DNA from 2 places in the Caballeronia sp. LZ032 genome. Region 2 is predicted to be linked to the other one. Evidence: riboswitches for the same ligand, from Rfam matches in the RefSeq annotation. Region 2 holds a riboswitch; the other holds the start of a gene.
What was found. Region 2 has a riboswitch for manganese ahead of QCE69_RS00545 (sodium:calcium antiporter). Riboswitches for the same ligand answer to the same signal wherever they lie in the genome.

Region 1: another riboswitch for manganese. It lies ahead of mntP (manganese efflux pump MntP); the one in region 2 lies ahead of QCE69_RS00545 (sodium:calcium antiporter).

Annotation. Positions count from the first base shown of each region.
Region 1 covers NZ_JARUXP010000003.1:142,068-146,478, forward strand. Annotated here, with positions in the region: gene QCE69_RS22085 (hypothetical protein) at 384-860, shown strand; gene QCE69_RS22090 (ester cyclase) at 881-1,327, opposite strand; yybP-ykoY riboswitch at 1,442-1,610, shown strand; gene mntP (manganese efflux pump MntP) at 1,620-2,189, shown strand; gene QCE69_RS22100 (DUF6632 domain-containing protein) at 2,182-2,592, opposite strand; gene alr (alanine racemase) at 2,817-3,917, shown strand; gene QCE69_RS22110 (hypothetical protein) at 3,946-4,411, opposite strand, start outside.
Region 2 covers NZ_JARUXP010000001.1:118,435-122,845, forward strand. Annotated here, with positions in the region: gene QCE69_RS00535 (MBL fold metallo-hydrolase) at 1-45, shown strand, start outside; gene QCE69_RS00540 (ABC transporter substrate-binding protein) at 53-1,648, opposite strand; yybP-ykoY riboswitch at 1,860-2,037, shown strand; gene QCE69_RS00545 (sodium:calcium antiporter) at 2,135-3,145, shown strand; gene QCE69_RS00550 (flagellar protein FliT) at 3,277-3,576, opposite strand; gene fliD (flagellar filament capping protein FliD) at 3,586-4,411, opposite strand, start outside.

The DNA.
Region 1 (4,411 bases), on a different contig from region 2:
CCGAACCGTTGCCGATATCGAATTAGTTGGGCGGATGCGAACCGGAGGGACGCGGCGTTGTGATGGTTCGATGGGAATGCGCGTCGGCGGCGGGCGTCTGGCCGGTGCACGCACGTTCTGCGGAAGGGACAGGAAGAGGCCGCGAAGGCCTTGTTTGGCGAAGCTGCGGGAACGTGTGGGAGCGTGCGTAGATGACTATAGACGCTGGTTGCGCGCGAAATCAAGGCGTGGCGTCGCCAGGCAAACGCACGAAACGGTAGACCCTCGGAAGCCCTGCTTTTGATTGGGCCGAACGGTCGGAATGCCGTGTCAAAGACGGATGCGTTATATTTCAAAATACATAGCGCATTGCATTCAACGCGAAGAACCTGTCACTGGCTACCATGTTGACCCGCACACGATCACGATCACCCGCCACGTCCGCCCCGGCCGATTCGAGCCTGGGCGCCAGCATCATTACCGTGCAGGCCGCGCGCGATCGCGAACGCGCCGAGCCGCTTCGGGATCTCGTCGATGCGCATCGGCGCTTGCAGGGCAGCGTGTTGCGCTTTCTCTCGTTATTCGTGGAGAGCGTGGAGCCCGCGCCGCTGGACCAACTGGTGGCCTGTCTGGAAAAGAAGGCGCGCGCGGCGGGCTTTGCGCGCATGCCGGAATTGAGCGAAGCCGTGCAGGCGACGCGCGAAGCCGCCCGGCAGCGCGAGTGGCTGTTCTCCGATTCCTTCGGCACCGATGCCGCCGCGCTCCGCGAAGCCGCTCGCGCGCTGGAGCGCCTGGACGCGACGCTCGTCGGCTTGTGTGTCGAACATGTGGTGCGGCAGACCGCCTCGCGCGGCGCGAAAGGCAAGGCGCGGCGCGCCTGAGCATCAATCCGGAAGTACTTTCAGGGCGATGGCCTGATCCCGGACGGCACGGCGTCGAGCTGGCGGAATACGCTGAGCCAGTCTTCGAGATGCCAGGTTTGCGAGACGCGGTCGCCGCGTATCTCGTGGAAGGAGTGAATCGCGAAACGAAGCGGCTTGCGGGTGGCGGCGATGCCCATCAGCGGCCCGGCCTGTGTGCCGCTCACTTCGGCGCGTACGCCCACGCGATCATCCTGCACCAGCATGTCCAGGATCTCGATGCGCATGTCGGGTAGCGCAATGGCGAGATCGGCGAAGATGGGAATCATCTGGTCGGGACCGGGACGCTCTCCGGGCGGTTCGGGAAGATACGCCCAGTCCGGTGTGACGGCCTCGCGCAGCAGCATGAGATCGTGCGTGGCAAATGCGCGATAGAGCCGTTCGACTGCGTCTTTCGCAGCCGCGTGGGTAAGCTGGCCTGCCTGCATGGCGCCTCCGTCATGAGCGGGTTGGCATGCGGTGGAAACTGCGGCATAACGTACCCACTGTACCGCAACCTGTCGTGAACGCGCAGGAACGGCCCAGGAGTCATGTTAAGCTCACGGCTCTTCGCTGGGGAGTAGCCGGCTTTCCGTTCGGGAAAGCGTCCATGTCAACACGCTCGGTCGTTCGGACCGTGGCATGGGCAACCGTCAAGGGTTGGCAAGACCATCGACAGAATCCGCGACCGGTCGGGCGCGCGTTCTGTCGTTCCATCTTGCCCGACCAGAGCGCTACTCGATGAACCTCGCCTCCACACTATTCCTCGCCTTCGCCATGTCCACCGACGCCTTCGCGGCCGCCGTCGGCAAAGGCGCCACGTTGCACAAGCCGCGCATTGCCGAGGCCCTGAAGACCGGCGTGATCTTCGGTGTGATCGAGGCGCTGACGCCGCTCGTCGGCTGGGCGCTTGGCAAGGCGGCCGCGCAGTACGTCACCGCGTGGGACCACTGGATTGCGTTCGCGCTGCTGGGTCTGCTCGGCGCGCGCATGATTCGCGAAGGCCTGCGCGCCGTGGAGCATGAGGAAGAAAAGCCCAACTCCCACTCGTTCTGGGTGCTCGCGCTCACCGGCTTCGCCACCAGCATCGATGCCATGGCGGTCGGCGCGGGCCTCGCGTTCATCGATGTCGATATCTTCTCCACGGCCGCGACCATCGGCTTCGCGACCATGCTGATGGTGACCATCGGCGTGATGGTCGGGCGGCTCGTGGGCGCGACCATCGGCAAGCGGGCGGAGATTGTCGGCGGGCTGATCCTGATGGGCGTCGGCTGCGTGATCCTGGCCGAGCATCTCGGCTATCTCAACTGAGCTTGCCTGCCTGCCCGCGGCGCGGCGTGAAGTACGCGAGCGCGGCGGCGACGATGAACAGCGCCGGCACATCGCCGGCCAGATGGCCGATATGCGCATGAGACTGCGTGCCGCCGAATGACTGCACGGCCATGATGGCGCCGTGCACGATGCTCGACCACACCGTGAACCAGATGAGACTCAGGTGCCGCAGCGGATCGCGCGAGGCGATCAGCAGGAACACGCCGAGCGTCGCGTAGAGGCCGACGATCATCAGCGCGTACTCCGAGCGGCCTTCGTGCGTGCCTTCCCAGGCCCAGCCGGAAGGCCAGAGCAGCATCAGGGGATAGACGGCGAACAGCGCGATCAGCCCAACGATCACGAGCACGATGCGCAGGCAGGCAAGACGACGGGCGTCGGTCATGGCGATCTCCTTCGCCGCATGCGGCGTGAGCCTCACGATACGCCGGAAAGCACGCGTCGCGAAGCTTGGGCTGCGTGTTTGGCGGGCAGCGTCTTCCACCAAAATTCGGCGCGAATACGATAACAAAAACTGCCTTCCGGCCGATACGATTCGTGCTTCCACTGCCTTCTTTCACAAAAGCAGCATGGCGCGTCCGATCAGGCGGCCCATGCCGGGGAGCACGCATGCCACGTCCGATTTCCGCACGCATTCTTCTCGACGCCATCCGTCACAACCTGCAATTCGTCCGGGACACGGTGCCGACATCGCGCGTGTGGGCCGTGATCAAGGCGAACGCGTATGGTCACGGCATCGAGCGCATTTATCCGGCGCTTGCCGAGGCCGACGGCATCGCGCTGCTCGATCTCGACGAAGCCGTGCGCGTGCGCGAGCTCGGCTGGCACAAGCCGGTGCTGCTGCTGGAAGGCGTTTTCGAACCGGCTGACGTGCTGGTGGCGGACCGGTATCGCCTGCATGTCACCGTGCACTGCGACGAACAGCTCGACATGCTCGAAGCCGCCCGCCCGCGTGAGCGCATCGACATCCAGTTGAAGATGAACTCGGGGATGAACCGGCTGGGCTTCCGTCCGGCGGACTATGAGCGTGCGTGGCTGCGTGCGTCGCGGATCGGGTCGATCGGTTCGATCGGGCTGATGACCCATTTCGCCAACGCCGATGATGGCGCGATCGACTGGCAAGTCGACGCCTTCGACGCCGTCACGCGCAACCTGCCGGGCACGCGGTCACTGTCGAACTCGGCGGCGGTGCTGTGGCACCCGCGGGCGCATCGCGACTGGGTGCGGCCCGGGACGATCCTCTATGGCGCGTCGCCGAGCGGGTGCGCGCGTCATATCGCGGGCAACCCGCTGCGCGCGGCGATGACGCTGGAAAGCCGCATCATCGGCGTGCAGACGATGCAGCCCGGCGAGACGACCGGCTATGGCCGAACCTTCACGACGGATCGACCGATGCGCGTCGGCGTGGTGGCGTGCGGTTACGCGGATGGCTATCCGCGGCACGCGCCGGCCGGCACGCCGGTCATGGTGGCGGGCGTGCGGACGCGGATCGTCGGGCGCGTGTCGATGGACATGCTCACGGTCGATCTCACGCCCTGCCCGGCGGCGGGTATCGGCGCGCCGGTCGAGCTGTGGGGCGCGCATGTCAGCGTCGATGAAGTGGCGGAGCCGTCCGGTACGATCGGCTACGAGTTGCTGTGCGCGTTGGCGCGTCGGGTGCCGGTGCGGTGCGAGGTGGCTGAAGGGGCAGCGGCGATCGTCTACGAGTGACCCCGGTGACGTGCCGCTGCGCGAAGAATCAGCGCGTCGCCGCCATGAAGAACGCCGTGGAACGCTGCGGCGTCACGCCCACGATGCTCATCTGATTGTTCACGACGGTCGCCTCGACCGGCATCGTCACGCCGCCGCCGGTGGCGCACGCGGCGCTGGTGAAGTTGAGCGAGCCGTCGAGAATGTGCTTGCCGGTCGCGCGCGGCTTGAAGTTGCCGGTGAACGTGCAGGCGCCCTGCGAACCGGTAACTGCGCCGTTTGCGGCGAAGGTGATCGTCGAGACGGTCGTGATGCTGCCCGGGTTGGTCCACGTGCCCAGCACATCGCCGATGGCGAGCGGCGTGTCGTAGGTGGCGTTGTAGTTGCCGTTGAAGTTCAGCGCGGTGGTGTTCGGCTTGGTGTTGATCGAACTCGTCGCCGAGAACGCGCTCTTCGCCGTGAAGGTGCCGCTGAGCGTGCCCGCGATGATCTCGCCGGTGTAGTGCAGCGCGACG
Region 2 (4,411 bases):
CGCCAGACCGGCGATGACGGTGTGATCCGCTTCGCGCCGGCCTGACCGGCATTTACTGCACCGACACGCCACCCAGGTTCAGCCGCCCGAACGGGCTTACGTTGAAGCCGCTGACGTTGGCGCGCGTGAGTGCGGCGGCAGTCGGATAGACGAGCGGAATCCACAGCGCCTGATCGTGAATGATCTTCTGCGCGCCATCGTACGACTGCGTGCGTTTGGCGACATCCGGCGTCGCCTTGCCGTCGGCGATGAGCTTGTCGAGTTGCGAGTCGCAGTAGCGCGCGAAGTTGATGCCGGACTTCACCGCGTTGCAACTGAACAGCGGTGACAGATAGTTGTCGGGGTCGCCGTTGTCGCCTGCCCAGCCCATGAAGAGCATGTCGTGCTGGCCGAGCTTCGCCGAGCGGATCAGCTCGCCCCACTCGATCACTTTCACCTGCGCCTTCACGCCGATCTTCGCCAGGTCGGCCTGCAGCAACTCGGCGCCGACCTTCGGATTCGGGTTCAGCACGCTGCCGTTCGGACGCACCCAGATGGTCGTGTCGAAGCCGCTCGGAAAGCCCGCTTCGGCGAGCAGCTTCTTCGCGGCATCGGGCGAGTATTTGTAGGCCGCGATGTTCTTGTCGTAGCTCCACGTGTTCGGCGGATACGGATTCACCGCGGCCGTGCCGGTGTTGTCGAACACGGTCTTCATGTAGGTCGTGCGATCGAACGCCATGTTGATCGCCTGCCGCACCTTGGGATTGTCGAGCGGCTTCTTCTCCGTATTGAGCGCAACGAACGCGGTCATGAAGGCCGGCGTTTCGCTCACTTTCAGCGCGTGGTCCTTCTTTGCGTCGGTGACGTCCTGCGGCTTCGGCGAAAGCGCGATCTGGCATTCACCCGCCTTGATCTTCTGCGCGCGCACGGCCGCGTCCGGCGTGATCGCGTAGATCAGCCGGTCGATCTTCAGCTTCGGTCCCCAGTAGGCCGGATTCACGTCGTAACGGATCACCGAGTCCTTCGTATAGCTCTTCAGCGCGAACGGACCGGTGCCCACCGGCTTGCTGTTCAGGTCGGTCTGCTGGTTCGCCTTCAGCAGCTTGTCGGCGTATTCGGCCGAATAGATGGAGGCGAAACCCATCGTGAGGATCGGCACGAAGGTGGCGTTGGGCTCGTTGAGTTCGAATTTCACGGTGTGGTCATCGACCTTCGTCACGGCCTTGATGAGCTTCACGAGGCCCATCGACTGCGCATGCGGAAAACCGCTTGCGCCCGCGATCTTGTGCCACGGATTGCTGTCGTCGAGCATGCGCGAGAAGGTGAACACGACGTCGTCGGCGTCGAGCGCCCGCGTCGGCTTGAACCATTCGGTCGTCTGGAACTGCACGTTCGGACGCAGATGGAAGGTGTACGTGAGGCCGTCGCTGCTCACGTCCCACTTCTCGGCGAGCGCGGGCGCGACCTTCTTCGCGACTTCGTCGTAGGCGACGAGCGTGTTGAAGATGACATCGGCGGAAGCGTTGGTGGTCACGAGCGAATTGAACTGCACGACGTCGAAGCCGTCCGGGCTCGCTTCGGTGCAGATGGTGAGCGGCTTGGACAGCGCGATGCCCGGCGCGGCGAGCAGGATGGCCGCGGCAGTGGCGGCGACGAGTGTCAGGCGCATGAGATCTCCCGTGACCCGATGGTCACACGGCGTTTCGTTCTTGTTGGCGGATCAGGTCCGATGACGGTCGGCAGGCGCAGCAAGCAGCGCGCCCGGCGCGGCCAGCATAGCGAATGCTCGTTGCATCGACAACGATTCGATCCGCATACGCATATTCCTGCCATGAGCCAGGCGAGAAGGCGCGGCTTGCCGAAACCGGAGGCATCGGGCTACACTTGCGCCGTCTTTGGGGAGTAGCCTTCCTTCGTGCGCGAAGGAGAACGCGTCAACATCCTCGGCCCTGCTGCCGTGGCGCGTTCGACCGGACTGGTTTGGCGAGACCATCGATGCACTGCGTCGTTCCTGGCCGGACGGCGCGTGGTGCATCGTGGTTCGCTCAGCGTCCGGCCGTGGAAAGATCGTGTCCCTACAACTACAACGTCTCCTTCTCACGCGTCTTTCGGCGCTTCCGCCGCGTTCGTCGCATTGCTTCATGCGAGGTGCCGCATGACGATGCTCTTCATCGAACTCGCACTGATGCTCGCGATCATCCTGATCGCGTCCGAACTCTTCACCAACGCGCTCGAACATCTCGGCGAGCGGCTCGGCATTTCCGAAGGCGTGACCGGCTCGCTGTTCGCTGCCGTCGGCACCGCGCTGCCCGAAACCACGGTGCCGATCATCGCCTTGCTCGGCGGCACGCCCAGTCGCGCGGTCAACGAGGAAATCGGCGTCGGCGCGATTCTCGGTGCGCCGCTGATGCTCGCAACGCTCTCCACCTGCCTGATGACGATTGCGGTGCTCAAGTCGCGCGGCTTGCAAGGACGGATCGTGCCGGAGCGCAGCGGCTTCACGCGGGATCTCAACTTCTTCCTGTTTGCGTTTTTGATCGCGTGCGCGGCGATGTTCATCCCGCATCACGCATGGCCCGTGCGAGCGATGTTCGCGGCGGGCCTCGTCGGGCTATACGTCATGTATGTCATCTCGACGTTCAGGGCCTCGGCGAACCTGGTCGAAAGCGGACACGGCACCGAAGCGCCCGAGGCGCTGTTCGCTTCGCGCCTGGGATTGAAGACGTCCATGGGCAGCATCATGCTGCAGTTCCTGGTCGGCATCGTGTTGCTGGTGGGCGGCGCGAAGGGCTTCATTCACGGCGTCGAAGGGGTGTCGCAGGCGCTTGGAATCTCCGCGCTGCTGCTGTCGCTGATCATCATTCCGATCGCCACCGAATTGCCCGAGAAGGTGAACAGCATCCTGTGGGCGCGCAGAGGGAAGGACACGCTCGCGTTCGGCAACATCACGGGCGCGATGGTGTTCCAGGGCACCTTGCTGCCCGCGATCGGCATCATGCTGACGCCGTGGGAACCGCGTGTCGAAGTGCTGACCGGCGTGTTGATCACGCTGGCGGCGGCGGCGTGGCTGCGCTTCAATGCGAAGCCGAATGGCGTGGTGCTGTGGGCGCTGCTCGGGAACGGCGTGCTGTATGCGGCGTATCTGGCGCTGACGCTGGGTCGATAAAGCCCGACAGATCAAGCCCCGCCACAAATAAGAATGCCCGCGCGAGGCGGGCATCAAGAGCGAAGCAGCGCGCCCGACATCGGCGCGTTGTTCTTGTTGTTCTTGTGTTATCGGCGCGGCAGCTGAAAACTTTAGAAGCGCGCGGCTTGTTGATAGCGGCTTGCGGCCTTGGCGCCGTCCATCGAACGGCGATAGTTCGCGGCGAGCGCCGTCTGCGCCAACTGCGCGCGCGATGCAACGGCATCGATGCTCGCCTGGATCTTGCGGATGACCGCGAGCGACTCCGCCGGCTGCTCGGCCCGCAGCGCCATGACGAGCGGTGCGCGCGCTTCGGTCAGCTCGGCGGCGCGCGCCCAGTCTTCGTTGCCCACTGCCGTTTCGATGGCCTCGGTCAGTGACCAGGCTTCCTGAATCAGTTCGTGCTGGTTCATGTCCGGTCCTTAGCTCTTGTTGGTGGCCAGCGCGCCGGCGCTGTTGGTGCCGCCGAAGAGGGCGGTCAGATAGCTCGACTGCGTGGCCATCGACGACATCAACGAGTTGAGCGCCGTGAACTGGTCGTTGTACGAGGTGGTCAGCTGCGCGGTGTACGCGGTGAGCTGCGTCTGCTGATCGGCGATGCTGGTCAGGTCGTCGTTGAGCGCGGTCGTGCGCGTGTCGATAATGCCGCCGGTCTGCAGGAACGCCGTCAGGCTCGTGTTCAGTTGAGCGGCCACGCCGTCGGTCGTGTTGAAGAGCGAGGCGACCGTGCCGCTGCTGTTGGTGAGCGCGTTGGTGAGCGCGTCTTCGTCGGTCGAAAGCGTGCCGTCCGGCTGCAGCGTGATGCCGATCGACGCCAGGTTCACCTTGCCCGTGCCGACGCCGATGCCCTTGCTGATCGTGCTGGAGATCGTATTCTTGATGGTGTTCATCATCGAGTCGCCGAGCAGCGCGCCTTGCGAGCTGGCGGTCGAATCGAACGACGTCAGCGACGACGCCGTGCTGATGAAGTTGTTGTAGGCGGTGACGAAGGCATCGATGGCGGTCTTCTGGCCGGTGACGTCCTGGCCGATCGTGAGCGTCTGCGTCGTGCCGACGGAGTCCGCGGTGATGTTCATCGTGACGCCCGTCACCGCTTCCTTGATCGTGTTGCTCGAACTCGTGACCGGCGTGCCGGCCACCGTCAGGTGCGAGTCCACACCCGCGCTGGATTGCGTCCAGCCGCTGGTGCTGCTGATGGTGGTGTGTTCGGGAACGGTGATGGTCTTGGTCGGGTCGGTCGGGTCCGGA